DNA from 4 places in the Streptomyces dengpaensis genome. Region 1 is predicted to be linked to each of the others. Evidence: riboswitches for the same ligand, from Rfam matches in the RefSeq annotation. Region 1 holds a riboswitch; each other region holds the start of a gene.

What was found. Region 1 has a riboswitch for cyclic di-AMP ahead of C4B68_RS23720 (LysM peptidoglycan-binding domain-containing protein). Riboswitches for the same ligand answer to the same signal wherever they lie in the genome.
Region 2: another riboswitch for cyclic di-AMP. It lies ahead of C4B68_RS15650 (C40 family peptidase); the one in region 1 lies ahead of C4B68_RS23720 (LysM peptidoglycan-binding domain-containing protein).
Region 3: another riboswitch for cyclic di-AMP. It lies ahead of C4B68_RS21480 (M23 family metallopeptidase); the one in region 1 lies ahead of C4B68_RS23720 (LysM peptidoglycan-binding domain-containing protein).
Region 4: another riboswitch for cyclic di-AMP. It lies ahead of C4B68_RS10060 (M23 family metallopeptidase); the one in region 1 lies ahead of C4B68_RS23720 (LysM peptidoglycan-binding domain-containing protein).

Annotation. Positions count from the first base shown of each region.
Region 1 is NZ_CP026652.1:5,119,973-5,127,248, forward strand. Features, by position in the region: gene C4B68_RS23710 (cytochrome P450 family protein) at 148-1,404, opposite strand; gene C4B68_RS23715 (transglycosylase family protein) at 1,888-2,811, shown strand; cyclic di-AMP (ydaO/yuaA leader) riboswitch at 2,995-3,158, shown strand; gene C4B68_RS23720 (LysM peptidoglycan-binding domain-containing protein) at 3,163-3,840, shown strand; gene eno (phosphopyruvate hydratase) at 4,112-5,392, shown strand; gene C4B68_RS23730 (FtsB family cell division protein) at 5,510-5,986, shown strand; gene C4B68_RS23735 (DUF501 domain-containing protein) at 6,085-6,609, shown strand; gene C4B68_RS23740 (Ppx/GppA phosphatase family protein) at 6,743-7,276, shown strand, end outside.
Region 2 is NZ_CP026652.1:3,448,968-3,456,243, forward strand. Features, by position in the region: gene pcrA (DNA helicase PcrA) at 1-1,064, opposite strand, end outside; gene C4B68_RS15645 (SMP-30/gluconolactonase/LRE family protein) at 1,538-2,542, shown strand; cyclic di-AMP (ydaO/yuaA leader) riboswitch at 2,807-2,979, shown strand; gene C4B68_RS15650 (C40 family peptidase) at 2,987-4,228, shown strand; gene C4B68_RS15655 (tellurite resistance/C4-dicarboxylate transporter family protein) at 4,371-5,387, shown strand; gene C4B68_RS15660 (hypothetical protein) at 5,410-5,763, opposite strand; gene C4B68_RS15665 (C40 family peptidase) at 6,178-7,245, shown strand.
Region 3 is NZ_CP026652.1:4,624,151-4,631,426, reverse strand. Features, by position in the region: gene lhgO (L-2-hydroxyglutarate oxidase) at 1-877, shown strand, start outside; gene trmB (tRNA (guanosine(46)-N7)-methyltransferase TrmB) at 1,044-1,883, shown strand; gene C4B68_RS21485 (PrsW family intramembrane metalloprotease) at 1,927-3,264, shown strand; gene C4B68_RS21480 (M23 family metallopeptidase) at 3,489-4,517, opposite strand; cyclic di-AMP (ydaO/yuaA leader) riboswitch at 4,529-4,686, opposite strand; gene C4B68_RS21475 (hypothetical protein) at 4,940-5,206, opposite strand; tRNA gene C4B68_RS21470 (tRNA-Met) at 5,429-5,502, opposite strand; gene C4B68_RS21465 (dihydrofolate reductase family protein) at 5,550-6,710, opposite strand; gene C4B68_RS21460 (DUF6817 domain-containing protein) at 6,939-7,276, shown strand, end outside.
Region 4 is NZ_CP026652.1:2,217,430-2,224,705, forward strand. Features, by position in the region: gene C4B68_RS10040 (bifunctional acetate--CoA ligase family protein/GNAT family N-acetyltransferase) at 1-930, opposite strand, end outside; gene C4B68_RS10050 (HPr family phosphocarrier protein) at 1,106-1,387, shown strand; gene C4B68_RS10055 (GntR family transcriptional regulator) at 1,614-2,309, opposite strand; gene C4B68_RS10060 (M23 family metallopeptidase) at 2,640-3,404, opposite strand; cyclic di-AMP (ydaO/yuaA leader) riboswitch at 3,418-3,578, opposite strand; gene C4B68_RS10065 (M16 family metallopeptidase) at 3,793-5,181, opposite strand; gene C4B68_RS10070 (M16 family metallopeptidase) at 5,178-6,524, opposite strand; gene C4B68_RS10075 (DNA gyrase/topoisomerase IV subunit A) at 6,787-7,276, shown strand, end outside.

The DNA.
Region 1 (7,276 bases):
GGGAGTTGGCGAGGCTGGCAGCCCAGGGGCGAAGGGCGTCGATCGAGACGATGGAACGGGCGGACTGGGAGCAGGCCAGGGACCACCTCTGGTCACTCGTGCCTCAGCGAGCTGATCCACGGTTCGAAGCGCGCCGCTCCACGCCTGTCAACGTGCCGTGAACTCCACAGGGAGGTTCCGCAACCCGCGCATGATCAGGCCGCCTCGCCATCGCAAGTCCGCGGGATCAGCAGCAAGCCGTAGGTCGGGTAGACGGCGCAGCAAGGTGGCCAGAGCGGTGCGGCCTTCGAGACGGGCCAGCGGGGCGCCGATGCAGTAGTGGATGCCATGGCCGTAGCCGAGGTGCTGGTTGTCTCGGCGGGAGAGGTCGAGTGTGTCCGGCTTCTCGAAACGGGCGGGATCACGGTCGGCAGCGGCGAGAACCACGAGCACGGGATCACCGGAAGCGATTCGCTGTCCGCCCATGTCGAGGGACTCGGTTGCGTAGCGCCAGGTGGCCAGTTCGACAGGGCCGTCGTAACGGAGAAGTTCTTCGATACCGGTGTCGAGTAGCTCATGTTCACCACGCTCGATCGACTTCTGTAGTCGCAGCCGCTGCTTTGGGTTGCGAAGCAGTGCGTACGTGCCGTTGCCGATCAGATTGATGGTCGTTTCGAAACCGGCGAACAGTAGTACGAAGCACATGGCCGCGGCTTCGTTCTCGGTGAGGTGCTCGCCGTGGTCGGAGGCGCGGATGAGCCCGGAGATGAGGTCTTCGCCGGGGCTGGGCCTCTCCGGGAGGGCCTCCCGCTTGCGGTGGATCAGCTCCGCGAGATACCCGCGCATCTTCTTGACCGATCGGGCGACGCCGCCTCTCGGTCCTCTGCCGTGGCGGATCATCATTCCTGCCCAGTCCCGGAAGTCGTCCTGGTCCTCGCTGGGGACGCCGAGCAGGTCACAGATGGCGTAGATGGGGAGGGGGAACGCGAACTCGTGAATGAGGTCGGCGCTTCCGGTGGGCGCGAATTGGTCGATGAGATGGTCGGTCAGCTCTTGGACGCGGGGCGCGAATTCGGCTACTCGGCGGGGTGTGAACGCCTTGGAGACCAGCCGGCGAAGCCGCGTGTGGTCCGGCGGATCGATGTTGAGCAGATGAGTCATGAGGTTGGCGCTGCGCTCGCCGGGGATGCCCGTCTTGCTCTTGCCCTGGGCGTCTTCGGAATGGTGGACGGGATTCTTGGAGAGCCGCTGGTCGGCGAGCGCCTGCTTGGCGTCCGCGTACCGGGTCACAAGCCACGCCTCGACACCGCTGGGAAGGGTGGTGCGGTGTACGGGGGAATGCTCGCGGAGCCACGCGTAGGCGGGGTACGGATCGGTGGCGAACTCCCAGGTAAAGAGTTCGGGTTCGATATGTGGGGCGTTCACGGGGTGACGTTACCTGGAGTCGCGTCGTGTGGGTGAGGACGCCGATCTGCGCAATTCCCCTTCAACTGCACAGAGTGACAGGTAAGGTTCCCAAAAACGGCACCGGCCAGCGTGGTTTGCGCACGCTTCCTGTGGAGGTCACGCCCACTCGGTAGGTGCGCCGAGAACCTCGGCAGGCGCGGCCGAGAGCCTCGCGAAGCGCACCGGAAAACCTTGGTAAGCGCACAGAAGAACCTCGGCAGGAATGTCGGAGAACGGTCGCCTATCCTCCCAAAAGTGACATTCCCTCAACTCTGTGATCTTCACGTGATCTCTGCTGCATCGACTTGTGACAAGCGTTCGAGTGCGGATACGTTCAACCGTCAACGCGGCCCATCCGTCGCTGTAGTCACCTGCTGTCACGCGAAAGGCTTCCGCATGCTCTCCGGGAACGGCCGTCATCGTCGCCCCCGTCAGGCCCCGGCCCTCATCGTTGCCGCAGGGGTGACCGGATCGGCCATCGCGATCCCGTTGCTCGGCGCCACCAGTGCGAGCGCGGCCGACGGCACCACCTGGGACCGGGTCGCGGAGTGCGAGAGCGGTGGCGCCTGGAGTGCGAACAGCGGCAACGGGTATTACGGCGGGCTGCAGTTGACCCAGGAGAAGTGGGAGTCGTACGGCGGCCTCGTCTACGCCCCGAGCGCCGACCAGGCCAGCCGCTCGCAGCAGATAGCCGTCGCCGAGAAGATCCTCGACGACCAGGGCCTCGTCGCATGGCCGACGTGCGGACCGCTCAACGGGCTCAGCAGACACTCGGGCGACGTCGAGGTCGACACGGGGGTTGTGGGCGATTCGCCGAGCTCATCCGGTTCTTCGTATTCCTCTGGTTCCTCGGATTCATCCGAGTCGTCTGAGTCGTCTGGTTCACCCGCTGCGTCCGGTTCGTCCGGAGCGGAGGGCTCCGACTCCTCGGCCGGCTCCTCCTCGAATGAGAGCTGGAAAGCGACGAAGTCCGACGGCTCCTCCGGTGCCTCGCGGGATTCCGGCGGCTCGGACACGGTGACGGGTGAGAGTGACGAGTCGGACAAGTACGGCCAGAACGGCGACTCTTCGGGTACGTCGACCGGCGCCGGGCGCCACCGTGGCGGCACTGCCGACGAGGCCGCGACGGACGACGTGACCGACGGCCGTACGGACGGGTCTTCCGGGCGGCACGCCTCACGTGGCTCCGGCGCCTCCCGTGACGCCGCCGACGGCTCGTACACCGTGCGCGCCGGGGACAACCTCTGGGCGATTGCCGACACCCTTGACCTCGAGGGCGGATGGACCGAGCTGTACGCCGAGAACAAGGAGACGGTCGGCGCCGATCCCGACCTCATCCTCCCCGGTCAGAGCCTTGCAGTTGGTGTCGAACCGGACGAAAAGTAGCGGGAGTTCGCGTCCTGGTTCGCCGTGGAATGTCCGGTTTGGCGCGAGTGAGAGATGGATCTCAAAGGCCCTGATCGTCTTTGGAATTCGGCCGATTGCCTGCCTACGGTCATCACCGCTCGCCACAGCGGGCCCCGACGGTCGCAACGCCGAGTCCTGCCAACGGCCGTACGGGAACAGTCGTCGCGTCAAGCGCCGTAGGCAGGAGCGGGGGACCCAAGGTAAGTGCCGCGCCCGGTAGTTGACCGGGAGTGGCTTGGGGTGAAGTCGTGCGCCAGGGGCGCGCGGCCGGGCACTCACCCGCCCGAACCCGACAGCTCACCTCGCAGGCGTCGGTGAGGGGATCACTCCATGCTGTTTTCCAGCAAGGTCAAGCGCCGCCGCCCGTCCGTCTTCCACCGGACCACCCGTGTCGCCGCGCTCGCCGGTGTCGCCATCAGCGCCCCGCTGGTGGCGTCCGGCACCGCTTCCGCCGCCACCGCCTCCGAGTGGGACGCCGTCGCCCAGTGCGAGGCCGGCGGCAACTGGTCCATCAACACGGGCAACGGCTTCTACGGCGGCCTGCAGTTCTCGCCCTCCACCTGGGCCGCGTACGGCGGCACCGCCTACGCCCCCACCGCCGACCAGGCCTCCAAGTCCGAGCAGATCGCCATCGGCGAGAAGGTCCTCGCCGGGCAGGGCAAGGGCGCCTGGCCGAACTGCGGCACGAGCCTGTCCAGCACCCCGTACGACGGGGGTACGAGCAGCGGCTCCAGCGCGCCGGCCGGCACCACCGACACCCGTACGACGGAGCAGCCGGCCTCCCGTTCGGCCGAGCGCCCGGCCGCCGAGGCGACCGTCACCACCCCGACCGGTGAGAAGGTCAAGAAGGGTGACGGCGAGTACAAGGTCGTCGAGGGCGACACCCTCGGCGCGATCGCGGAGAAGAAGAACGTCAAGGGCGGCTGGCAGAAGCTGTTCGAGCTGAACAAGGACATCATCGACGACGCGGACGTCATCTACCCGGGTCAGCAGCTGCACCTCAGCTGACGACCCGCCCTCCGTCCGCGCGGACTCCCCCCGTCCATGCGGACTCCCCGCTCCGGTGCGTGTTCCCCCGCGCGCACCGGAGCGGGGCTTTTTGTTCCCGAATGAAACAATGTTTACCCTCGGTTCTGCCCGTGTTCCGTCCACAGGGTGGGTGAGCGGCTGGCCGATCGCCCCGAGCCGGTTAGGCTCATCTCGCAGAACTCTCACCGTGCAGCACCCTGCCGGGCCCACGCCCGGCGTACCCCGCGTCACATCCCAGAAGGAGATGCTCGTGCCGTCCATCGACGTCGTCGTAGCCCGGGAAATCCTCGACTCGCGAGGCAACCCCACCGTCGAGGTCGAGGTCGGCCTCGACGACGGCAGCACGGGTCGTGCCGCCGTCCCGTCCGGCGCCTCCACCGGCGCCTTCGAGGCCATCGAGCTCCGCGACGGTGACCCCAACCGCTACCAGGGCAAGGGTGTCGAGAAGGCCGTCCTCGCGGTCATCGAGCAGATCGGCCCGGAGCTCGTCGGTTACGACGCCACCGAGCAGCGCCTGATCGACCAGGCGATGTTCGACCTGGACGCCACCGACAACAAGGGCTCGCTCGGCGCCAACGCCATCCTCGGCGTCTCGCTCGCCGTCGCCCACGCCGCCTCCGAGGCGTCCGACCTCCCCCTCTTCCGCTACCTGGGCGGCCCGAACGCGCACCTGCTGCCCGTTCCGATGATGAACATCCTGAACGGCGGCTCGCACGCCGACTCCAACGTGGACATCCAGGAGTTCATGATCGCCCCGATCGGCGCGGAGTCCTTCTCCGAGGCGCTGCGCTGGGGCACCGAGGTCTACCACACCCTCAAGAAGGTCCTGAAGAGCAAGGGCCTGTCCACCGGCCTCGGCGACGAGGGCGGCTTCGCCCCGAACCTCGGCTCCAACCGCGAGGCCCTCGACCTCATCCTCGAGGCGATCAAGGAGGCCGGTTACACCCCCGGCGAGCAGATCGCCCTGGCGCTCGACGTCGCCGCGTCCGAGTTCTACAAGGACGGTTCCTACCTCTTCGAGGGCAAGGAGCGCTCCGCCGCCGAGATGACCGAGTACTACGCCGAGCTCGTCGACGCGTACCCGCTCGTCTCCATCGAGGACCCGCTGTTCGAGGACGACTGGGCCGGCTGGAAGGTCATCACCGACAAGCTCGGCGACAAGGTCCAGCTCGTCGGCGACGACCTGTTCGTCACCAACCCGGAGCGCCTGGCCCGCGGCATCGAGGACGGCGCGGCCAACGCCCTGCTGGTCAAGGTGAACCAGATCGGTTCGCTGACCGAGACCCTGGACGCCGTCGAGCTGGCCCAGCGCAACGGCTTCAAGTGCATGATGTCCCACCGCTCCGGCGAGACCGAGGACGTCACGATCGCCGACCTGGCCGTCGCCACCAACTGCGGCCAGATCAAGACCGGCGCACCGGCCCGCTCCGAGCGCGTCGCCAAGTACAACCAGCTGCTGCGCATCGAGGAGATCCTCGACGACGCCGCGGTGTACGCCGGCCGCAGCGCCTTCCCGCGATTCAAGGGCTGAGCTTCAGCTTCGTAGAAGAGCAGGAGAAAGGCAGTAGGAAGCGTCGTACGTACGTCCCCGTACTCGGTCCCGTACCGTGTGCGGGGACGTACGTACGTGTGAAGGGGAGGCGGGGACATGGCCGTGAAGGACCGGGACCGGTTCTCCACCGCGACCAGGCTGCGGCTGCTCGGCGAGCAGACGGCGGCCCGGGTCTACCGCTCCCAGACCAAACGCCAGGCCCGCCGTTCGCGGCTCACGGGACGGGCAGCGCTTCTGGCCCTCGTCCTCTGCTCCCTGATCGTGGCCCTCGCGTACCCGATAAGGCAGTACGTGTCCCAGCGCGCCGAGATCGCCGATCAGGAGCGGCAGCGGGAGCAGGCCCGCGAGCGGGTCGAGCAGCTGCGCGACCTCAAGGCACGCTGGCAGGACGATGCCTACGCCGAGCAGCGGATCCGGGAGCGGCTGCACTATGTAATGCCGGGCGAGACCGGCTACGTCGTGATCGACCCGGACGCGGCGAAGCAGTCCCGCACCGACCTGGGGGCGGCCGACCGTCCCTGGTACGCCAACCTCTGGGACGGCGTGGACAAGGCCGACGCCGCCGACCGGTGACCGATGGCCTGACCGATGGCCTGACCGATGGCCGGCGCACCCTGGGACACCGTCGGCCACTGAACGTGAACTGACCAGAAAGACATGTGACTCACGGCATGGAAACGCCACCGCCGCCCACCCCGCGCACCGAGCCGACCGACGCGGACGTCGAGGCCTTCAAGCAGCAGCTCGGCCGGCCGCCGCGCGGGTTGCGCGCGATCGCGCACCGGTGCCCGTGCGGGCAGCCGGACGTCGTCGAGACGGCGCCGCGTCTTCCCGACGGGACGCCGTTCCCGACGACGTACTACCTGACGTGTCCGCGGGCCGCGTCCGCGATCGGCACGCTCGAGGCCAACGGCGTCATGAAGGAGATGACGGAGCGGCTGGCGACCGACCCCGAGCTGGCCGCCGCGTACCGGGCCGCCCACGAGGACTACATCGCGCGCCGCGACTCCATCGAGGTGCTGGAGGGCTTCCCGAGCGCGGGCGGCATGCCGGACCGCGTGAAGTGCCTGCACGTGCTGGTGGCCCACTCGCTGGCCGCGGGCCCGGGCGTGAACCCCCTCGGCGACGAGGCGATCGCGATGCTGCCGGAGTGGTGGGCCAAGGGGGCGTGCGTGGTCCCGGAGACCGGGGACTGACTTCTTTCGCCCCCGCCGCCCCTACCCGTCCCGTACTGGGGGCTCCGCCCCCAGACCCCCGTATCGCGCTTCGCGCTCGTCCTCGAACGCCGGACGGGCTGAAGATTTCCAGCCCCACAGGAGACCAGACACCATGACCAGGGTCGCTGCCATCGACTGCGGCACCAACTCCATCCGGCTGCTCGTCGCCGACGCGGACCCGGACACCGGGGAACTCGTCGAGCTGGACCGGCGGATGATCATCGTCCGGCTCGGGCAGGGCGTCGACCGGACCGGACGGCTGGCCCCGGAAGCGCTGGAGCGGACGTTCGCGGCGTGTCGTGAGTACGCGGCGGTCATCAAGGAGCACGGGGCCGAGCGGCTCCGGTTCGTCGCCACCTCGGCCTCCCGTGACGCCGAGAACCGCGACGAGTTCGTACGGGGCGTGCTGGACATCCTCGGCGTCGAGCCGGAGGTCATCTCCGGTGACGAGGAGGCGGAGTTCTCCTTCATCGGCGCGACCAAGGAGCTGAAGGGCAGGGACGACCTGACCAAGCCCTACCTCGTCGTGGACATCGGCGGCGGTTCGACCGAACTCGTCGTGGGCGAGGAGCATGTGCGCGCCGCCCGGTCGGTGGACATCGGCTGCGTACGGATGACGGAGCGGCACCTGGTGCGCGAGGGGGTC
Region 2 (7,276 bases), 1.7 Mb from region 1:
GTCGCGTCCGTGTAGTCCTCCTCGAACTGGAGGATGTTACGGATGGTGGCGCCGCGGAAGGCGTAGATCGACTGGTCGGCGTCACCCACGACGCAGAGCTCGCCGGGATCGCTGTCGGCGGGCCCCACCAGCTCCCTGACCAGCGCGTACTGCGCGTGGTTCGTGTCCTGGTACTCGTCGACCATGACGTGGCGGAAACGGCGGCGGTAGTGCTCGGCGACGTCCGGGAAGGCGCGGAGCAGGTTGACCGTCGTCATGATCAGGTCGTCGAAGTCGAGCGCGTTGGCCTCGCGCAGGCGGGACTGGTACAGCGCGTAGGCCTGGGCGAGGGTCTTCTCGAAACCGTCGGCGGCCTGGTTCGCGAAGTCCTCCTCGTCGATCAGCTCGTTCTTCAGATTGGAGATCTTGGCGCTGAAGGACTTGGGCGGGAAGCGCTTGGGGTCCAGATCCAGATCACGGCATACGAGCGCCATGAGCCGCTTGGAGTCGGCGGCGTCGTAGATCGAGAAGGAGGACGTGAAGCCGAGCTTCTTGCTCTCGCGGCGCAGGATCCGGACGCACGCGCTGTGGAAGGTCATCACCCACATCGCGTTGGCGCGCGGGCCCACAAGGTGCTCGACGCGCTCCTTCATCTCGCCCGCGGCCTTGTTGGTGAAGGTGATCGCGAGGATCTGACCCGGGTGGACATGCCGCTCGGCCAGCAGATACGCGATCCGGTGCGTGAGCACGCGCGTCTTGCCGGAGCCCGCGCCGGCCACGATGAGCAGCGGGGAGCCGGAGTGCACCACGGCCGCGCGCTGGTTCTCGTTCAGCCCGTCCAGGAGCGCCGCCGGGTCCACGGCGGGCCGGTGGGCGCCGTCGCGGTAGTACCCTCCCCCACTCTCGGCTCCGCTCGAGCGGGGGGACCCCCATCGGTCCGGCGGCACGTCGAACTTCCCGCCGAACAGATCGTCCGGAATCGACTCCGGTACGTGATCGTCCTCGGGCGGCGGCGGGGGCTCCTCCTCATGCCCCCGCGAGGGCTTGAGGTCCGCCAGGAAGCTGTCATCAAAGAGGCTGCTCATCGCTCTCCGAGTCTAGGCCGCCCCACTGACAGCCCGCCGCCACCCTGAAAACTCGACCGGATCTCGTGACGCGGCCCGGACATCTCGTGCCGCGATGACCGCTCCGCTCCCAGGTCGCCTGACCCGCCAGTCCACGGCCTGGGCGCGTGGCCCCAGCCAGGGGCGCGTGGCCCAGCCAGGGGCGCCTGGGCGCCTGGCCCGGCCTGGGGTGCCAGGCCCGGCCTGGGGCCTTGCCCGGCTCAAGATTCACCCCAGGTCCTGGTGGATCAATAGCTTGCCGTGCAGGATCAAGAAGCATCACAAACGACGAACAAGCAGTCCCGCTTCTCCGGCCTCGCCGCGCGCGCGTGGACGCCCTGCGCGGCGACACCGAGACCTCCGTCGTCCCGCCGGAGCCGCGCCACCGCCGCATGCATCTCCACCACCGCACGCATGACCCCCGACGTCGCCGACGCCCAGGCAGGGAGCCTGCTGTGACCCTCAACCGCCGCCTGATCTCACCCCGCCGCTGGACCCCGCCGCCGGCCCCGGCCGACCGGGGCCACACACCCGCCACCGGCCGCTTCGTCGTCGGCCGCCGCCTCGCGACCGGCGGTCACGGCCCCGAGGACGTGGTATTCGACCGGCGCGGCGGCCTGCTCACCGGGCTCGCCGACGGCAGCGTCGTCCGCATCGACCCGGCCACCGGCACCCGGACCGTCGTGGGCAACACCGGCGGACGCCCCCTGGGACTCGAACCCTCAGCCGACGGCAGCGTGCTGGTCTGCGATCACGACCGGGGGCTGCTGCGCATGTCCGCCGACGGGTCGGTCCGCGTCCTCGTCGACACCGTCGCGGGCAGGCCCCTCACTTTCGCCAGCAACGCGGTCGAAGCCCCGGACGGGACGATCTGGTTCACCGTGTCCAGCAGACGCTGGGACGTGGACCACTACCTCGGCGACATCATCGAGCACTCCTGCACCGGGATGCTTCTGCGGCGCGACGTCGACGGCACGGTCACCGTCCTCCTGGACGACCTCAAGTTCGCCAACGGCCTCGTGCTCGCCCCGGACGCCTCGCACCTGCTCGTCGCCGAGACCGCCGGGTACCGGGTGAGCCGCTACTGGCTCACCGGCCCCGAGGCCGGGACCCTCGAGCCGTTCGCCGAGAACCTCGCCGGCCTGCCCGACAACATGAGCCTCGGCAGCGACGGGCTCGTGTGGGTCTCGCTGGCGGCTCCCCGCAACGCCCTGCTGGACAAGTTGCTGCCCCTGCCCGGGCTCCCCCGGATCCTGCTGTGGAACCTTCCCGAGGCCGTGCGCCCCAAGCCGGAGCCACTCGCCTGGGTCATGGCCTACGACCTCGACGGCCGGCTCGTCCACGACCTGCGCGCCGACGACGGCTCGTACGGGTTCGTGACCAGCGTCGCCGAGTACGACGGCACGGTGGTGGCGGGCAGCCTCCATGCCGACGACGTCGTCGTCCTCGCGATCCCCTGAGGCTCCTCAGGCTCCCGAGGCAACCTGAGGTGTATTCATCGCCGTGTCCGCGCGTCGCGGCGCACGGCCTCGCTTCTGCCACCCGCAGCGCAATCCGAGCATCTCACCACAGATCACCCCGAATGGTCCGCGCGAGGCGAGCCACATGGTCAAGGTCACGAAAATGTATCGGGCATATCGCACATCAACCTTCACAGGGGCCACACGACTTGGCTAGCGTGCCGGGCAGGCCGCTCGACCCCCACCGGCGAACGTCGCCGGGCCGTGCGGCCTCCGCCGAATTCGGTGCGCCCTCGCGGCAGCCGGAACCGGGGACCCACCGACCTTGGGGTGAATCGGTCCAACTGCCCTGCCGGGCAAGGACCGTAGGGCAATCCTTCCGGAGCCACCCGCCCGAACCCGACAGCTAACTCGGTAGGCGGACGACGGAAGGAGATGCCTCCCTTGGCGTCGCATCGCACACCACGCCCCATAGGCACGCGCATAGCGGGCATACGGACCCCCGCCGCTCTCGCGACGGCGGCCCTCACCTCCGTCGCGCTGCTCTCGCAGACGGCGAACGCCACGCCCTCGGCCGAACCCAAGCCGAGCCTCGAAGAGGTCGAGAAGAAGGTCGACGACCTCTACCACCAGGCCGAGACGGCCACCGAGAAGTACAACGCGGCCAAGGAGAAGGCCTCCAAGCAGCGCGAGCGCGTCGACACCCTCCGTGAGGACGTCGCCCAGCGCACCGAGAAGCTCAACACCGCGCGCGAAGAGCTGGGTTCGTTCGCCGCGGCGCAGTACCGCACCGGGGCCGCCGCCCCCGGCACCGCGACCCTGCTGCTCGCCGACGACCCGCAGGACTACTTCGACCAGACCCAGCTGATGGGCCGTCTGACCACCCGCCAGAAGGCGGCCGTCGACGACTACATCACCGAGCAGACCGCCACCGCGAAGAAGCGCGAGGAGGCCGCCAAGAGCCTGCAGACGCTGACCACCACGCAGAACACGCTCAAGACGTCCAAGGCCGAAGTCCAGAGGAAGCTCTCCGAGGCCCGCGCGCTGCTCTCGCAGCTGACCGCCGAGGAGAAGGCGCGGCTCGCGGCGATCGAGAAGAAGAAGCAGGAAGAGGCCGAGCGCAAGGCGGCGGAGCTGGCCAAGCAGCAGGCCGCGGCGGAGGCCGCGGCCGCGGAGAGGGCGGCCGCTGAGGAGGCTGCCCAGCAGGAGTCGTCGTCCACGGCCGACTCGTCGTCGGGCTCGACCGACTCGTCGTCGGGCTCGACCGGCACGTCGTCGGGCTCGACCGGCACGTCGTCGGGCTCGGCCGACGCGGACTCCTCATACGCGACGCAGGCGGCCAAGGCTGTCGCGTTCTCCCGCGCGCAGATCGGCAAGCCGTACGTCTGGGGCGCGACCGGCCCGGACTCGTACGACTGCTCCGGCCTCACGCAGGCCGCCTGGAAGGCCGCCGATGTCACGCTCCCGCGCGTCACCTACGACCAGGTGAACGCCGGAACCACCGTCTCGCTCGCCAACGCCCAGCCCGGTGACCTGGTGTTCTTCTACGACGACGTCACCCACGTCGGCGTCTACATCGGCAACGGCATGATGATCCACGCGCCGAAGCCGGGGACGTACGTGCGCGAGGAGTCGATCTACTACGACGGCACGTCGGCGATCCACAGTGTGGTGCGTCCGGCGTAACGCGCCTCTGCGGGCAGCGCTCTGTGCGGGGCACGCGCGCGTGGATGCTTTTCGAGCTCCACGCGCGCGTGCCCCTCGTTTTCGTACCCCACACGCGCGTGCCCCGCGGGCAACTCGGCCGGAGATCCCTAGCATCAGGCGCATGCCAGCCATCTCCCAGCTACGCGCCTGGTGGGCGCAGCGGCCGCCCGCCTCCGGTGCCGCCGTCATGGCCACCGGCGTCATCTCGGTCGGGCTGCACCAGACGGGCTACGAGACCCTGTCCCGTATCGCGCTCGCCCTGGCCGCCGTCGCGTGGCTCGCGCTCGCCGCGGACTTCGCCGTACGGCTGGTGCGGGATCCGCAGCGGTGGCTGAGGGAGGCGGGCACGCCGCCCGGGCTCACCGCCGTCGCGGCGACCACCGTGCTCGGGACGCGCGTGTCCGCACTGGGGTGGCATGAGGTGGCCGAGGCCCTGATGGCACTGTCGGCCGTGCTCTGGCCGGTGCTGCTCGTCGTCCTCGCACGGCAGCACCGGGAGCGTCGTATGGCGGGAGGCGTGTTCCTCCTCTGTGTGGCCCCGCAGGGCCTCTCGGTGCTGGGCGCCACGCTCGCCATGGCCGTGGGCGCGGAGTGGCTCGCGCATGCCGCGCTGGTGCTGTTCTGGCTGGGGCTCGTGATGTACGGGGTGGCGCTCGCGCACTTCGATCTGCGGGAGGTGGTGCGAGGCGCCGGGGACCAGTGGATCGCGGGCGGCGCACTGGCCGTCTCGGCGCTGGCCGGGGCCAGGCTCATCGACGCGCACCACGTGAACCCGTACCTGTGGAACGACGACGACCAGGGCGTCCTGCGCACCGTGACCGTCGCACTGCTCGTGCTCTACCTCGTCTGCTACGTCGTCCTCCTCGTCGCGGAAGTAGTGTGGCCGCGCCCGCGCTACGACGTACGGCGCTGGGCCACCGTCTTCCCGATGGGGATCACGGCGGTGGCGACCCTGGCGGTCGCGACCGCCCTCGGCATCTCCTGGCTCAAGGGGCCGGGGCAGGTGCTGCTGTGGGTCGCGGTGGCGGCGTGGCTGGCCGCCGCGGCGGGGGCCGTCCGCTCGATCCAGGCGACCGGTACGACCGGCGCTTCCGGTACGACCGGCGCGACGGGTACGACCGGCACGGTCAGGCCCTGAGCACCACGATGAAGACGCTCGGTCAGGTCCAGAGCACCGCGACGAAGATGTTCGCGGTGGTCAGCAGACCGACGAGCCCGAAGAGGCCCTTGTCCACCTTCTCGTCGTCCCGCTTCACATAGACGAGCCCCAGGATCACGATCAGCAGGGCCAGCTTCACGCCGATCTTGATGTTGTTGACCGGGTCGTCGTCGGCCTGGTTGAGACCGACCAGTACGACACCGGTGACCAGCATGGTCAGCGCGCCGTGCAGCATCGCGGGGACGAAGCGGGCGGTGCCCTGCCCCATCGCCTTCATCTGGGTGAGGAAGCCGCCGAGCAGCGAGGCGATGCCGATGATGTGCAGGCCGACGAAGAGGTGGATGAGTACGTCCATGTGGCCGGAGCCTAATCGGACGCCCGAATCCCTTGACGCCCGGCTCCCGCTTGTCACCGGCCCACCCCTTGTAACCCATAGCACCGGGGCAAGCCCGGTTGTCCCGGATCCGCCGCATCGGTCATCGCGCTGCGTGAAGTCGGCGACACCAGGCGGGGATCACGGTCACATACGGTCACTGGGCGGTCCAGTGGCGCCAGTTCCGTACATGGCGTTACCAACCCCGTACTCCCAGGTTTAGCGTCCTCCACCAGGTGACCGGCTCCCCACCGCCGCCCGGGCCAGGGGCGGCCGTCGGCCACCACCGCCGAGAAGGTCCGGCGGCGGCCCGCTCCCCCTGTGTGGGCCGCCGCCGGACGCCGTCACCGCCAGACCGCGCTCCCTTCGTGGTCGTACGGAAGGATGTGGGCCCTCGTGACAGCGCACCGCAAGCCCAGACAGCGCTCACTCGGCGGAAACACGGCCCGCACAGCCGCCACGATCGCCCTCACGGGCGCGGCGACGGCGACCGGCCTCGACGGGACCGGGCACGCCGATCCGGGGCTGTCTCCGGCGCAGGTGAAGGCCAAGGTCGACAAGTTGTACGAGGAGGCGGAGGTCGCCACCGAGAAGTACAACGGCGCCAAGGAGAAGGCCGACAAGACGCGGGAGCGGCTGAACGCACTGCGGGACGAGGCGGCGCGCAAGGAGGACCGGCTCAACTCGGCGCGGGAGGCGCTGGGTTCGATAGCCGCGGCCCAGTACCGCAGCGGCGGCCTCGACCCCGCGCTGCAGCTCGCGCTCTCCGACGATCCCGACCGGTACCTGGACGGAGCCGCGTTCGCCGAACGGGCGGGCATCCGGCAGACGGCGGCCGTGTCCCGCGTACGCAAACAGCTGCGGGAGATCGAGCGGTTACGCGGCGCCGCGCGCATCGAACTGGCCTCGCTCACGTCACGCCAGGCCGAGCTGAAGCGGCACAAGAAGACGATCAGCGGCAAGCTCGACGCGGCACAGCGGCTGCTCACACAGCTCAGCGCCGGCCAGCGCGCGCAGCTCGGGGAGGCGGACGGCGCCGGTCTCGGACAGCGCGCCTCACGCTCCTCGGCGCGGGACCTGGGCCCGGTGTCGCCGGGCGCCGTCGCGGCCCCCAACTCCCGTGCGGCGACGGCCGTCTCCTACGCCTACGACAAGCTCGGCAGCCCCTACGTCTGGGGCGCCACCGGTCCCGACGCCTTCGACTGCTCGGGCCTCTCCCAGGCCGCGTACCGCTCCGCGGGCATCTCCCTGCCGCGTACGACCTACGCCCAGATCAACGCCGGACGCCGCGTCTCCCGCTCCGAACTCCTCCCCGGCGACCTGGTGTTCTTCTACTCGGGCATCAGCCATGTGGGCATCTATGTGGGCAACGGCCAGATGATCCACGCCCCGAACCGATCGGCGCCGGTACGGGTGGCACCGATCGACCAGATGCCGTTCGCGGGGGCTACTCGGGTGGCGTGAATTCGTACTCCCCCTGTGCCAGCGTCCCCCG
Region 3 (7,276 bases), 500 kb from region 1:
GGTGCAGCGCGGCCGGGAGAACGGCATTCCGGTACGCGAGCTGGGCCCGGCCCAGATCGCTGAGTACGAGCCGCACGTGCGCGGCCTCGCCGCCATCCACGTCGGCACGACGGGCATCTGCGACTTCGTCTCGGTCGCCCGGCAGCTCGCCGAGTCCTCCGGGGCCGAGATCCGCTACGGCGCGGATGTCGTCCGCATCGACCGCCGCCCCGGCCTCGGTGCCGCCGTCCGCACGGCCGGCGGTGCGGTGGTCCGCGGGCGCGTGCTGGTCAATTGCGCGGGGCTGCACTGCGACGAGATCGCCCGGCTCACGGGGGACGACCCCGGGATGCGGATCGTCCCCTTCCGGGGCGAGTACTTCGAGCTGGCGCGGCCCGAGCTGGTGCACGGACTGGTCTATCCCGTGCCCGACCCCGCCTTCCCCTTCCTCGGGGTCCATCTCACCCGGGGCATTCACGGAGACGTCCACGTCGGGCCGAACGCGGTACCGGCGCTTGCCCGCGAGGGGTACGGCTGGGGGGTCGTCCGGCCCCGCGAGCTGGGCGCGACCCTGACGTGGCCCGGAGCCTGGCGGATCGCCCGGCGGCACTGGCGGTACGGGGCGGGGGAGCTGCGGCGGTCGGTGTCGAAGCCGGCGTTCACCGACGCGGTGCGGCGGCTGCTGCCCGGGGTGGCCCCGGAGGACCTGGTCCCCGCTGCCGCGGGGGTGCGGGCCCAGGCGGTTCTCCGTGACGGGACGCTGGTGGACGACTTCCTGATCCGGGAGGGCCCGCGGACGGTCCACGTGCTGAACGCTCCCTCGCCTGCGGCGACGGCTTCCCTGCCCATCGGGCGGGAGGTCGCCCGGAGGGCACTGGGCGCGCTGGCGGAGGCGTAAGCGGTTTTCGCCCCCTCCGCCCCAGGGGTTCAGCCCGTCCGGCGTTTGAGGACGAGCGCGAAGCGCCACAAGCGGGGGTCTGGGGGCGGCAGCCCCCAGGGACGGGCAGGGGCGGAGGGGGCGAGAAAACCCCACCACCGCACCGCCCCGTAAAATCGACCCCACTGTGTCTGACTCCCTTAACCTCCCCGAGACGCAGCCCGCCGCCGGCGGCTCGCTGCGTCACACCCGCGCCAAGGGCGAACCCCGCTTCCCCGACGGCCCGAAGGCCGACCCCGCGGGCTCGCACTTCGAGCGGCGGATCCGGAGTTTCCAGCCGCGACGCAGTCGCGTGACCGCCGGCCAGGCGGACGCGCTGCAGCGGCTGTGGCCCAAGTGGGGCCTGGACATCGACGGGCAGCGGACCATCGACCTGACGGAGCTGTTCGGCACCGACCGCCCCGTAGTCCTGGAGATCGGCTTCGGCATGGGCGAGGCCACCGCGCAGATGGCGGCCGAGGCCCCGGAGACCGGCATCCTCGCCGTGGACGTCCACACCCCGGGACAGGGCAACCTGCTCAATCTCGCCGACCGGAACGGCCTGTCCAACATCCGCGTCGGCAACGGCGACGCGATCATCCTGCTCAAGGAGATGCTCCCGCCGGAGTCCCTGAGCGGCCTGCGCGTGTACTTCCCCGACCCCTGGCCCAAGAAGCGGCACCACAAGCGGCGGCTGATCCAGCCGGAGTTCCTCAGCCTCGTCGCGACCCGCCTCAAGCCGGGCGCGATCGTGCACTGCGCGACCGACTGGGAGCCGTACGCCGAACAGATGCTCGAGGTACTGACCGCACACCCGGACTTCGAGAACACCCAGCCCGACGGCGGCTACGCACCACGTCCCGGCTTCCGCCCGCTGACCCGGTTCGAGGGCCAGGGACTGGACAAGGGCCATGTGGTGCACGACCTTCTGTTCCGCCGGGTGGAGCACCCCGCCGAGCACACCCCCGGGCACCCCGCCACCGACTGAGGCGCCGTCGCGGGCCGCGCCGTCCCTCGTTAGGGTCAATGCCGTGGCCACCTGCCCCCCGCACCCGACGCATCCCAGCGGTCCCTCCGGCGGTGCGCTGCGGCACGCGCACTGGTGGCAGCGCCGATGGGTCAGATACGGCACGCTGATCACGCTGCTCGCGATCTCCGGGCTGGTGATCCTGGCCCTCGTCCGCGAACAGACCGGCACCCAGGGCTTTCTCGTCGGCCTGGGCCTCGCCGTGTTCCCTGTACCGCTGCTCATAGCCGCCTTCTGGTGGCTGGACCGGGTCGAGCCCGGCCCCTGGCGGAACCTGCTCTTCTCCTTCGCCTGGGGTGCCGGCGCGGCCGCGCTCATAGCGATCGTCGCCAACAGCTTCGCGACCAGATGGATAGCGACCACGACCACGGATCCATCCAGCGCCGACACCCTCGGCGCGACGGTCATAGCGCCCATCGTCGAGGAGTCCGCGAAGGCGGCGGCCGTGCTGCTGGTCTTCCTCTTCCGCAGACGCGACTTCACCGGGATCGTCGACGGGATCGTCATAGCCGGGGTCACCGCCACCGGCTTCGCGTTCACCGAGAACATCCTCTACCTCGGCACCGCCTTCGGCACCGACCAGCTCAGCGGCGAGAGCGGGCTCGCGTCCGTCACCGCCGCGACCTTCTTCGTCCGCGTGGTGATGTCGCCCTTCGCGCACCCGCTGTTCACCGTGCTGACCGGCATCGGCTTCGGCATCGCGGCACTGTCCGCCGAACGCCACCGTCTGCGCCGCGTGCTGCTGCCCCTGGCCGGACTGCTGCTCGCCATGGGCATGCACTCCGCCTGGAACGGTTCGGCGAGCTTCGGGGAGTACGGGTTCTTCGCGGTCTACGCCGCGTTCATGGTGCCCGCGTTCGGGCTGGTGACCTGGCTGGCCATCTGGACGCGGCAGCGCGAACTGCGCACCGTTCGCTCGGAACTGCCCGCGTACGCCGCTGCCGGGTGGCTGACCGTGCCGGAGCCGTACGTGCTCGGCTCGATGCGGGCGCGGCGGCTCGCCCGCGAGTGGGCAGGCCACCGCTTCGGGAAGGCCACGGCCCGCTCGGTCGCGGAGTACGAGGCATACGCGACCTCGCTGGCGTTCCTGCGTCACCGGGGCCGCCGGGGCCGCGCGGGCGCCGACTTCGTCGTACGGGAACGGGAGTTGCTCGACGCGCTGTGGCGCCGCCGGGAGATCGCCCGGCCGGCCCTGGCGTACGCGGCGCAGACGACGGCTCCGGTGCCCCAGCCGTGGCCCGCGTACGGATACGCCTACGGGTACGGGCAGGCGCCCGCGTACGCCCGTCCGTACGGAACCGCCACGGCGCCGTATCCCGCGTACAACCCGTATCGCTCGTAGCGGCAGAACCAGGTCGCGCGCACCGGAAACCGGCAGCCCTGACGTCGGGGGGTTGCCGTCAGGACCGCCGGGGATCGAGGGAACGCAGGCACGCGTCAGAACCGCAGGGGTCGCCCGCACGCGTCAGATCCGTACGGCTGAGGAGCCCGTACGGATCAGACGGCTGAGGAGCCCGTACGGATCAGACGGCTGAGGAGCCCGTACGGATCAGGCGACCGTACGGATCAGAGGCTGATCCCCTTGTCGCGGAGCCACGCCGCCGGGTCGATCCCGGTGCCGGAGCCGCCGGAGTGGACCTCCAGGTGGAGGTGCGCCCCGGTGACGTTGCCGGTCGCGCCCACGCGTCCGATGATGTCGCCCGTGTTGACCTTCTGGCCCACGCTGACGCTGATCGAGGACTGGTGGGCGTACCACAGCTCCGTACCGTCATCCAGGGTGAGGACCGTGCGGTAGCCGTACGAACCGCTCCAGCCCGCCTCGGTGATCGTGCCGGTGTGGATCGCCTTGAGCGGCGTGCCCGTGGGCGCGGCGAAGTCGAGGCCGGTGTGGTAACCGGAGGACCAGAGCGCGCCGGCCTGACCGAAGGTCGAGGTGATGGTGTACGAGGAGGTCGGCAGCGTGTACTGCTTGGCCAGCTCGGCCAGGCGCTCGGCCTCGGCCTTCCTCGCGGCCTCCTCCTCCGCCTTCTTCTTCGCGGCGGCGGCCTCGGCCCTGGCCTCTTCCTCCGCCTTGGCTGCGGCTTCCGCGGCCTTCTTCGCGGCGGCGGCCTCGGCTGCCTCCTGGGCCGCGGTCTCGGCCTGGTCCTGCTGCTGGTCGGCCTGGGCCATGATGCGGGTGCGCAGCGCCTCGCCGGCGTCGGTGGTGCCCTGCTCGGTGTCGGCGGAGGTCACGCCGACGCTGCTGAGCGCGGTCGCGGAGCCCTTGGGCGCCTCGGGAGTGTCGTCCGAGATCAGCGAGCCGACGTTCGGCAGGTCGGGCATCGAGATCGACACCGGCGCCTTGCCGGGCGCCGCGGTGGCGATGCCACCCGCGCCGACGGCGGCTATGACACCGACGCCGAGAACCGTGGAACTGCGGGCGAGTCCCCCACCGCGCTGCTTGCTGACGCGATGCCGGCCGCGAACGGGGCGGACGGACTCCTCAGTGGGGTTCCACTCCTCCCATGGGCCCTCGTCGTTGCCGTAGGCGTAGCCGAAGGTCTGTGTGTCGTTCGGCGCGAACGAGGTTGGCTGGGCGGGCCGGTTGGACGCCACGTGGGCGCACTCCTTTCCTTCCTTCTCGCCTACCGGGTTAGCTGACGGGTTCGGAGCAGGAAGGTCTCCTACGCGCGTCAACCACGGCTTGCTCCACCGTGAAAGACGCTCGATTCACCCCAAGTTGGTGGTTCCCCGGTTCCCTTGCGGAATTCGGCGCGTGCGCACGGAGCCGCCTCTTGTGACGGCTGGGACGACCGCGCTGCGTTATCGAACGTTAATAGACCCGGGCACCGGATTCCAAGCCGTTCCGACTGATCGTTAACGCTTTTGGCCAGGACTTTGGGGTCAGCATCGGCGAAAATAGGGCGAGTTGACCATGATTCATAAACGTACCTTTGCCTGACGGCACGTCAGTTGTTATGCGGAGGGGCACCGTCCGATCACCTCACGTGACAACGATCAAGAAACGGCACAAACGATCAAGAACCCTGCGGGGTCGGCTCCGGCGGGGTGAGGTACTCGTAGACGGCTCCGGCGGCGATGAGCAGCCCGGGCAGCGCCCGGACGAAGGCCCGCGCGTACGAGATCCCGCGCCGGCCCGGGTCCGCCGCACCGGGCGGCCGGGTGACCCCCGGGCCGGAATCCGAGTCCGCGAGGCCGGTACCGGGCGCGGGGTCGCCGGGCAGCCGCCTACCGGACCGGCCGTATGGACCCTCGGCCCGCTGCTCGCCTGCTTGCTGCCCCACTCGTCCAGGCTTCCCGGAGCGGGGGTGGCGGGCGACCGGTGTGGACCGACCGGGGGACGCGCGTGGAGGCCCGCCGCGGCCCTCAGCCGCCAGCGATCAGCAGCGGCTGTGAGGCGGCGGACGCCCGTCGGACACCGCAACCACCGAGGGCGAACACCGAGGCAAAACACGGCAAACACCGAGGGCCGGAACTCTCATTCGAGTTCCGGCCCTCGGTTTCAGTAGCGGGGACAGGATTTGAACCTGCGACCTCTGGGTTATGAGCCCAGCGAGCTACCGAGCTGCTCCACCCCGCGTCGTTGAAACCAGTGTACGCCATCCGCGGGACCCCCAGCACACACGTTTACGCGCGCTCCCTCCCCGGTTCAGCCAGAAGGTGCCGGTTGGGCGCCTTGGCCCGCTCCTCGTACTCGGGCAGGACGACGACATCGGCGCCCGCGGCCGCGAGCAGCCCGCTCCCGTCGGCCCCCGCGACGAACGTGTCCGGCTCGCGCCAGGCCGTGACGACCCGCCGTACTCCCGCGTCGAGAATCAGCCGGGCACACGGCGCAGGCCGCGAAGCGCGCCGGGCGCAGGGCTCCAGGCTGCTGTAAACCGTGGCGGAGCCGAGGCGCGGATCGGCGGGGTCGATCTTGGCGAGCGCCGCCTCCTCGGCGTGCACCACGGAGTCGCCGCCCTCACGCGAGTGCCCGCGGGCCAGCTCGGTCCCGTCGGCGGCCACCACCACCGCGCCCACGCTGAACGCGGTCTCCGACGGCGGGCACAGCTCCGCCAGCTCACAGGCGAGCGCGAGCCAGTGCCGGTCCGCGGCGGAGGCGAGAGCCTCGGTGCCGGGCGCCGTGGGGACGTACCGGATGAGGACGACGTCCCCGACGGCCCGTGTCTCCACGAGCCGCATCCGGCCGGGCGGGTACGCCCCGGGCCCGAACAGCCGCGGCGCGTCCGGCTCCCCCACGAAGAGCGGCGCGACGGCGAGCTGCAGCTCGTCCGCGAGCCCGTCCCGCATCAGCTGGGTGTGGACCCGCCCGCCACCTTCGACCATGAGGCGCCGCACACCTCGTACGTCATGAAGGTGTTCGAGCAGCACACGCCAGTCGATTTCGGCCCCGGTCGGGACGACATCGACGCCGGCGACGCCGCGCAAGAGGTCCCCGGCCCTCCCCGCCCCCTTGTCCGTCGTATAGACGACCTTCTCGCCGCCCGTGTGCCAGAACCGCGCCGCCGGATCCAGGTCGCCGGACCCGCTGACCGCGACCTTCAGCGGGTACTCGGGGCGCCCGGCGGCGACCCGCGCCGCGCGCCGTTCGGCCGAGTTGACCAGGAGCCGCGGGTTGTCGGCGCGGATCGTGCCCGCGCCGACCAGGATCGCGTCGCTGGACGCCCGTACCTCGTCGACCCGGTCGAAGTCGGCCGGGCTCGAGAGCAGCAGCCGCTCGGGGCCGGTGTCGTCCAGGAAGCCGTCGAGGGAGACGGCGGCGGACAACAGAACGTAGGGATGGGGCATGGGGGCGCGCCCTCCAGCTCGCAGGAGATTCAGTGGTGATCGCAGGAGATTCAGTGGTTAGAGGTCCCAGCTTTCACTACTCCATCCTGGCCCTGCTGTCCGAGGCACCCGTCCGGCGGCCGCGGATGGCGCCTCCGCCGTTTCCCGGACGACCTCCATTGACTGGCCTGCTGTCCCGGCAGAGGATCCCTTGAGTGGGCCGACGGGCCCCGTCAGGAGGAGTGGCCCGTGGACGCACCGGCACCGACCGCCGCGGAAGCCCTTGCCCTGCTGCGCCGGCTCGGCGCGCAGGACATCGACCACCCGGGCGGCACCCTGCTGGCCCACCTCATCCGCGTACGGGACCGGCTGACCCGCTGGGAGGCCCGCCCCGCGCTCCAACTCGCCGGGCTGTGCCACGCGTTCTACGGCACCGACGGCTTCGCCACCGCCCTCCTGCCGACCGACCGCCGGGCCGAGCTGACCGCCGTCATCGGTGCCGAGGCCGAGGCCCAGGTCCACTTCTACGCGAGCTGCGACCGGACGGCCTCGTATCCGACCCTGGCGGACCCGGCCCCGGCCTTCCA
Region 4 (7,276 bases), 2.9 Mb from region 1:
GCCGCTCTCGGCGTACCCCGCGGACACGACCACGAGCCCCTGCACCCCGTGTTCGCCGCACTCCATGACGACCTCGGGGACATACGGCGCGGGCACGGCGACGACGGCGAGATCGACGGGTTCGTCGATCTCGCGGACGGAGCGGTACGCGGGGACTCCGTCGAGCTCCTCCTCCTGGAGCGCCTTGTTCACCGCGTACAGGCGTCCGGTGAATCCGGCGTCCCGGAGGTTGGTGAGGACGCTGCGGCCGACGCCGCCAGGTGTGCGGCCCGCGCCGATGACGGCGACCGAGCCGGGCGCGAGTAGCCGCTGCACGGAGCGGGCCTCGGCGCGCTGCTCCCGCGCGCGCTGCACGGCGAGCGACCGGTCCGTGGGCTCCAGGTCGAACTCCAGGCGTACGACGCCGTCCTCGAAGCTGCGTTTCTGGGTGTAGCCGGCGTCCGTGAACACCTTGATCATCTTGGAGTTGGCGGGCAGCACCTCGGCGGCGAAGCGACGGATACCGCGCTCACGGGCCACGGCCGCGATGTGTTCGAGGAGGGCCGATGCGACGCCGCGGCCCTGGTGGGCGTCCTGCACGAGGAAGGCGACCTCGGCCTCGTCGGCCGGGGAGGAGGCGGGCAGGCCCTCGGCATTAATACGGTCATAGCGTACGGTGGCGATGAACTCGCCGCCCACCGTGGCCGCGAGCCCCACCCTGTCCACAAAGTCGTGGTGCGTGAAGCGGTGGACATCCTTGGCGGACAGACGCGGGTAGGGCGCGAAGAAGCGGTAGTACTTCGACTCGTCCGAGACCTGCTCGTAGAAGCTGACCAGGCGTGTGGCGTCATCAACGGTGATGGGCCTGATGCGCGCGGTGCCGCCGTCGCGCAGCACCACGTCGGCTTCCCAGTGGGCGGGGTACTCGTGCCGGTCCGACGAGGTCTGCATGGGCCCCAGAGTACGGCTCGCGTCCGACAACGGCGCGAGGCAATCTGTGGAGAACGACGTCGGACCGAGGCCGCGGTTCGACTCGCTTCCGGACGGGACGAAGGACCGCTCCGGGCATGCTTCACCATATGGAACACTGGTCTAGACAACCCTGAAAAATGAAGGGCAGCATCACATGGCTGAGCGCCGCGTCAACGTCGGCTGGGCCGAGGGCCTCCACGCCCGCCCCGCTTCCATCTTCGTCCGGGCCGCCACGGCCTCAGGCATCCCCGTGACGATCGCCAGGGCCGACGGCACCCCCGTCAACGCGGCCTCCATGCTCGCGGTCCTCGGCCTGGGCGCCCAGGGCGGTGAGGAGATCGTCCTCACCTCCGACGCCGAGGGTGCGGAAGTCGCCCTTGACCGTCTGGCGAAGCTGGTCTCGGAGGGTCTCGAGGAGCTCCCCGAGACCGTCTGAGCGCGCACCCCTTTGCGCCTGAGCCGGCGCCGCTCTCGCGGAGGTGGTTGCTCGCCGTTGGGGTTGCTCAATTGATGGTTGCGGTGGCCTTCGTTCCAAAAGACGTCGCGCCGCACACATGGTGAAGGGCTCGCTCGAAAACCTCGGGCGGGCCCTTCGCTTTGGGGATTACGGGCAGCAGAAATAATCCCCCGCGCATTACTTCTCTTTGTATACGGTGTCCTTGTTAATGCCGCGGGCCCGTCATGTTTACGGGATGTTGCGAAGTCCTCACACGTTCCGGCCGATCTCCGTTACCGGGAAATCGGAGCCGGTGCGCGGCCGTCGCGCGCTCGGTGTGCAGGGCCGTGATCGCCCGGGCCCGCTCGCTGTCGCCGCGTGCGACGGCGTCCACTATGCCGCCGTGCTCCGCCCAGGACTCCGCGGGGTCGGCCGGCGCCTCGACCGCGTACATCCAGGCGATCTTGTGCCGCAGCTGGGCCAGCGTGGAGGTCAGTGCGGGGCTTCCGGAGGCCTGCGCGAGCGTCTCGTGGAACCAGCCGCCCAGGGAACGCAGATCCTCGCTGTTGCCCCTCCTGGCCCGCTCCTGACCCAGCCTGACCAGGCCTCGGAGCACCTTGAGGTGGGCCTCGGTGCGGCGCTGCGCGGCCCGCGCGGCGCCCAGCGGCTCCAGGAGCATGCGCATCTCCAGCAGGTCGGAGGCCTCCTGCTCGGTGGGCTCCGCGACGCACGCGCCCGCGTGCCGGCGGGTGACCACGAAGCCCTCGGCCTCCAGCGTGCGCAGGGCCTCGCGCACGGGGACGCGCGAGACGCCGTAGCGGCGCGCGAGCAGTTCCTCGGTGAGCCGGCCGCCTCGCTCGTAGACACCCGCGACGATGTCGTCACGGATCGCCGTGCATACCGAGTGCGCCGGAATACGCATGACCGGACCTCCGCTTTAATCCCCGCGAAACGCCATCGATTGACGCTTGTTCAGTGACTCTATTGCAGGAAGCCCGAATTTCCGATGGCGGCCCGGAATCCATGGATATTTTTTGGACAGCCCCCGTAACGACGGTCTCACGAAACGCCGATGCCCCGGCTCGGCGAGCCGGGGCATCGGATGCGGTGAAGCGGCGGTGAGGCAGTGAGGAATGCGGCCGTCAGACGTGCATGCCGTGCGGCCGGACCGTGTGTGTGTCAGAGCTCACGCCGTGCGGCCGGACCGTGCGGGGATCAGACGTGCATGCCGTGCGGCCGGACCGTGCGGGGATCAGACGTTCACGCCGTGCGAGCGCAGGTACGCGACCGGGTCGATGTCCGAGCCGTACTCCGAGGTCGTACGCGCCTCGAAGTGGAGGTGCGGCCCGGTGGTGTTGCCGGTGGCCCCGGAGACGCCTATCCGCTGGCCCGGGGTGACCGTCTGCCCCACGGAGACACCGACGGACGACAGGTGGCCGTACATGGTGTACGTGCCGTCATGCATCTTGATCACGACTTGATTGCCGTAGGCACCGCCCCAGCCGGCTGTGACGACCGTGCCGGAGCCGACGGCGTGCACCGTGGTGCCGGACGCGGCGTGGAAGTCGACACCGGTGTGGCTACCGGAGGACCAGAGGCTGCCGCCTGCCTTGTAGCCGGTGGAGATGTACGAGCCGGTGATCGGCGGCACGAAGGAGTTGAGGCGCTTGCGTTCTGCCTCGCGGGCGGCCCGCTCCTTGGCCTCGCGCTCCTTCTTGGCCTTCTCCGCGGCCCGCTTGCGGGTGGCCTCCTCGGCCTTCTTCTCCGCGGCGGCCTCGTCGGCGGCCTGCTGCTGGGCGGCGGCCTGCGCGTCGATCTGCTCGGCGACCGAGTCGCCGATCGTGATGACCGGGATGAGCCCGGTCTGCTCGACGGAGGTGTCCGCGGCGAGCGCCGGGGAGGCCAGGGTTCCGATGACACCGGTGGTGGTGAGCGCCGCGACGCCGACGGCGTTCGTGGTCGTACGCTTCACCCGGCCCGGTCGGCGGTGCTTCCCGGTGCCACAGATGAACGCCATGGAGAGGCTGATCCTTTCCTTCCTTCTCGCCTACCGGGTTAGCTGACGGGTTCGGAGCAGGAAGGTCTCCTACGGACCCCCTCCGAGGAGGGCCGTCCGATTCACCCCAGGGACTGCGTGTGGGTCCCCGGCTCCCCTGGCTCGCGCCGTACGGGGACTCGGCGATGACTGTCCGGTGCCGCGGGCGCGGCGCACTGCCTGACGAACAGCCGGACCGACGCTAAACGGGACATCTTTCAAACAACAAACGGATCACGGCTTTTGTAGCGCATGCCACAGGTCAGACAGGCAACCTCCCTACCAATACGGACAACTGAGGACGAAGGCAGGGTAAAAGGAGGCCCAGGTGACTCTGCAGTCACCTGGGCCCTCAGGGAGTCGCGCCGTTCTACTCGGCCCGGACGACGGTCACTTCGCCGATTCCGAGCGCCTTGACCGGCTCCTCGATCTGCGCGGCGTCACCCACCAGGACCGTCACCAGACGGTCCACCGGGAACGCGTTCACGGCGGCCGCGGTGGCCTCCACGGTGCCGGTCGCGGCGAGCTGCTGGTACAGCGTCGCCTGGTAGTCGTCCGGCAGGTGCTGCTCGACCTGGTCGGCGAGCGTGCTCGCGACGGCCGCCGCGGTCTCGAACTTGAGGGGCGCCACACCCACCAGGTTCTGTACCGCGACGTCGCGCTCGGCGTCCGTCAGCCCCTCGGCGGCGAGGGTGCGCAGCACCTTCCAGAGGTCGTCGAGCGCCGGACCGGTGTTCGGGGTGTCCACAGAGCCGCTGATGGCGAGCATGGCGACGCCCGTGGCGTCCGGTGCCGAGCGCAGCACCTGGCCGAACGCCCGCACACCGTAGGTGTAGCCCTTTTCCTCGCGCAGGACGCGGTCCAGGCGCGAGGTGAGGGTGCCGCCGAGGCAGTACGTGCCGAGCACCTGGGCGGGCCAGACGCGATCGTGCCGGTCGGCGCCCACACGGCCGATGAGCAGCTGCGTCTGGACGGCGCCGGGGCGGTCCACGATGATCACGCGGCCGGTGTCGTCGGCGCTCACCGGCGGCACGGGGCGCGGCTCGGCGGACGAGCCGGTCCAGGCGCCGAGCGTGTCGGCGAGCAGCTCGTCGAGGTCGACACCGGTCAGGTCACCGACGATGACGGCGGTGGCCGTCGCGGGGCGTACGTGCTTCTCGTAGAAGGCGCGTACGGCCGCCGAGTCGATCTTCTGGACGGTCTCCTCGGTGCCCTGGCGCGGGCGCGACATGCGCGAGGTCGCCGGGAACAGCTCCTTGGAGAGCTCCTTGGCGGCGCGGCGGGCCGGGTTGGCCATCTCGTGCGGGATCTCGTCCAGCCGGTTGCGGACCAGTCGCTCGACCTCGCTGTCCGCGAACGCCGGTGCCCTGAGGGCGTCGGCGAGCAGGCCCAGCGCCTTGGAAAGGCGCGAGACGGGGACTTCGAGTGACAGGCGCACGCCGGGGTGGTCGGCGTGCGCGTCGAGGGTGGCGCCGCAGCGTTCCAGCTCGGCGGCGAACTCCTCGGCGGAGTGACGGTCGGTGCCTTCGGAGAAGGCACGCGCCATGATCGTGGCGAGGCCGTCGAGGCCCGCCGGTTCGGCCTCCAGCGGCGCGGCGAGGATCACCTCGACGGCGACGACCTGCTGGCCCGGGCGGTGGCAGCGCAACAGGGTCAGGCCGTTGTCGAGCGTGCCGCGCTCGGGTGCCGGGAAGGCCCACGGCTTGGCCTTGCCGGCCTGGGGCTGCGGGTGGAAGTCCATGGTGGCGAGCTCGGTCACTTCGCCGCCTCCTCGTCGGTGCCGTCGGCGGCGTCGGTGTCTTCGGTGGCGGTCGGCTCGTAGACGAGCACCGCGCGGTTGTCGGGGCGCAGGCGGGACTTGGCGACCTCCTGGACCTCCTCGGCGGTGACCGCGAGTACGCGCTGCACGGCGGTCAGGGCGAGCTGCGGGTCGCCGAACAGGACGGCGTACCGGCACAGTTCGTCGGCGCGGCCCGCGACCGTGCCGAGCCGGTCCAGCCACTCGCGCTCCAACTGGGCCTGGGCACGCTCCATTTCCTCGGCCGTGGGGCCCTCCTCGGCGAACCGGGCGAGCTCCTCGTCGACGGCGGCCTCGATGACCGGGACCTCGACGTCGCCGGACGTCTTCACGTCCAGCCACCCCAGGGAGGGCGCCCCGGCCAGGCGCAGCAGGCCGAACCCGGCCGCGACGGCGGTGCGGTCGCGGCGTACCAGCCGGTTGTAGAGCCGGGAGGACTCGCCGCCGCCGAGGACGGTCAGCGCCAGGTCGGCCGCGTCGCACACGCGCGTGCCGTCCTCCGGGAGCCGGTAGGCGGCCATCAGGGCGCGCGCCGGGACCTCCTCCTCGACGACCTCGCGCAGCTGCTCGCCGATGATTTCGCGCAGCGAGCCGTCGCGCGGGGCGGGCTTGCCTTCGTGCCCGGGGATGGAGCCGAAGTACTTCTCGATCCAGGCGAGCGTCTGCTGCGGGTCGATGTCGCCGACGACCGACAGGACCGCGTTGTTGGGCGCGTAGTAGGTGCGGAAGAACGCGCGGGCGTCCTCCAGGGTGGCCGCGTCCAGGTCCGCCATCGACCCGATCGGGGTGTGGTGGTACGGGTGGCCCTCGGGGTACGCGAGCGCGGTCAGCTTCTCGAACGCGGTGCCGTAGGGCACGTTGTCGTACCGCTGCCGGCGCTCGTTCTTGACGACGTCCCGCTGGTTCTCCATGGACTCGTCGTCGAGCGCGGCGAGCAGGGAGCCCATGCGGTCGGCCTCCAGCCAGAGGGCGAGCTCCAGCTGGTGGGCGGGCATGGTCTCGAAGTAGTTGGTGCGCTCGAAGCTCGTGGTGCCGTTGAGCGAGCCGCCGGCGCCCTGGACGAGCTCGAAGTGGCCGTTGCCCTTCACCTGCCCGGAGCCCTGGAACATCAGGTGCTCGAAGAGGTGAGCCAGGCCGGTACGCCCCTTGACCTCGTGGCGCGAGCCGACGTCGTACCAGAGGCACACCGCCGCGACCGGGGTCAGGTGGTCCTCGGACAGCACGACGCGCAGGCCGTTGGCCAGGCGGTGCTCGGTCGCTGTCAGGCCGCCGGAGCCTGCCTCGGCTGTGGCCGTGTGACCCATGGGCATGTACGTCCCTTCGATCGCGGAAACTGCGAAATCCTGTCGGTCCTGCCACTGTATGCAAGCGCGCCGACAGCTGGCGAAGTTCCCGCACCTCGTACGCCGAGAGCGAGACTCCCGGACGTCACGGCCGCGGCCCAGGAGCCCTCCCGGGCCCGCTACGGACGGGTCGCGGTCGGCGTTGTCAGTGGGGCGGTCCACAATGGTCGGCGTCAGATCCCACTCATGCCCCGGCAGAGACTGTGAAGGAGTCGCAGCAGCGATGGCCCGCCGCAGCACGAAGACCCCGCCCGACGACTCGTACGAGGAGAAGATCCTCGACATCGACGTCGTGGACGAAATGCAGGGCTCCTTCCTCGAGTACGCGTACTCGGTCATCTACTCGCGAGCCCTGCCGGACGCCCGCGACGGCCTCAAGCCCGTGCACCGCCGCATCGTGTACCAGATGAACGAGATGGGGCTGCGCCGCGACCGCGGCTATGTGAAGTGCGCCCGCGTCATCGGCGAGGTCATGGGTAAGCTCCACCCGCACGGCGACGCGTCGATCTACGACGCGTTGGTGCGCCTGGCCCAGCCCTTCTCGATGCGCCTGCCGCTCGTGGACGGCCACGGCAACTTCGGCTCGCTCGGCAACGACGACCCGCCGGCCGCCATGCGTTACACCGAGTGCCGGATGGCCGACGCGACGTCACTGATGACCGAGTCCATCGACGAGGACACGGTCGATTTCACGCCGAACTACGACGGTCAGG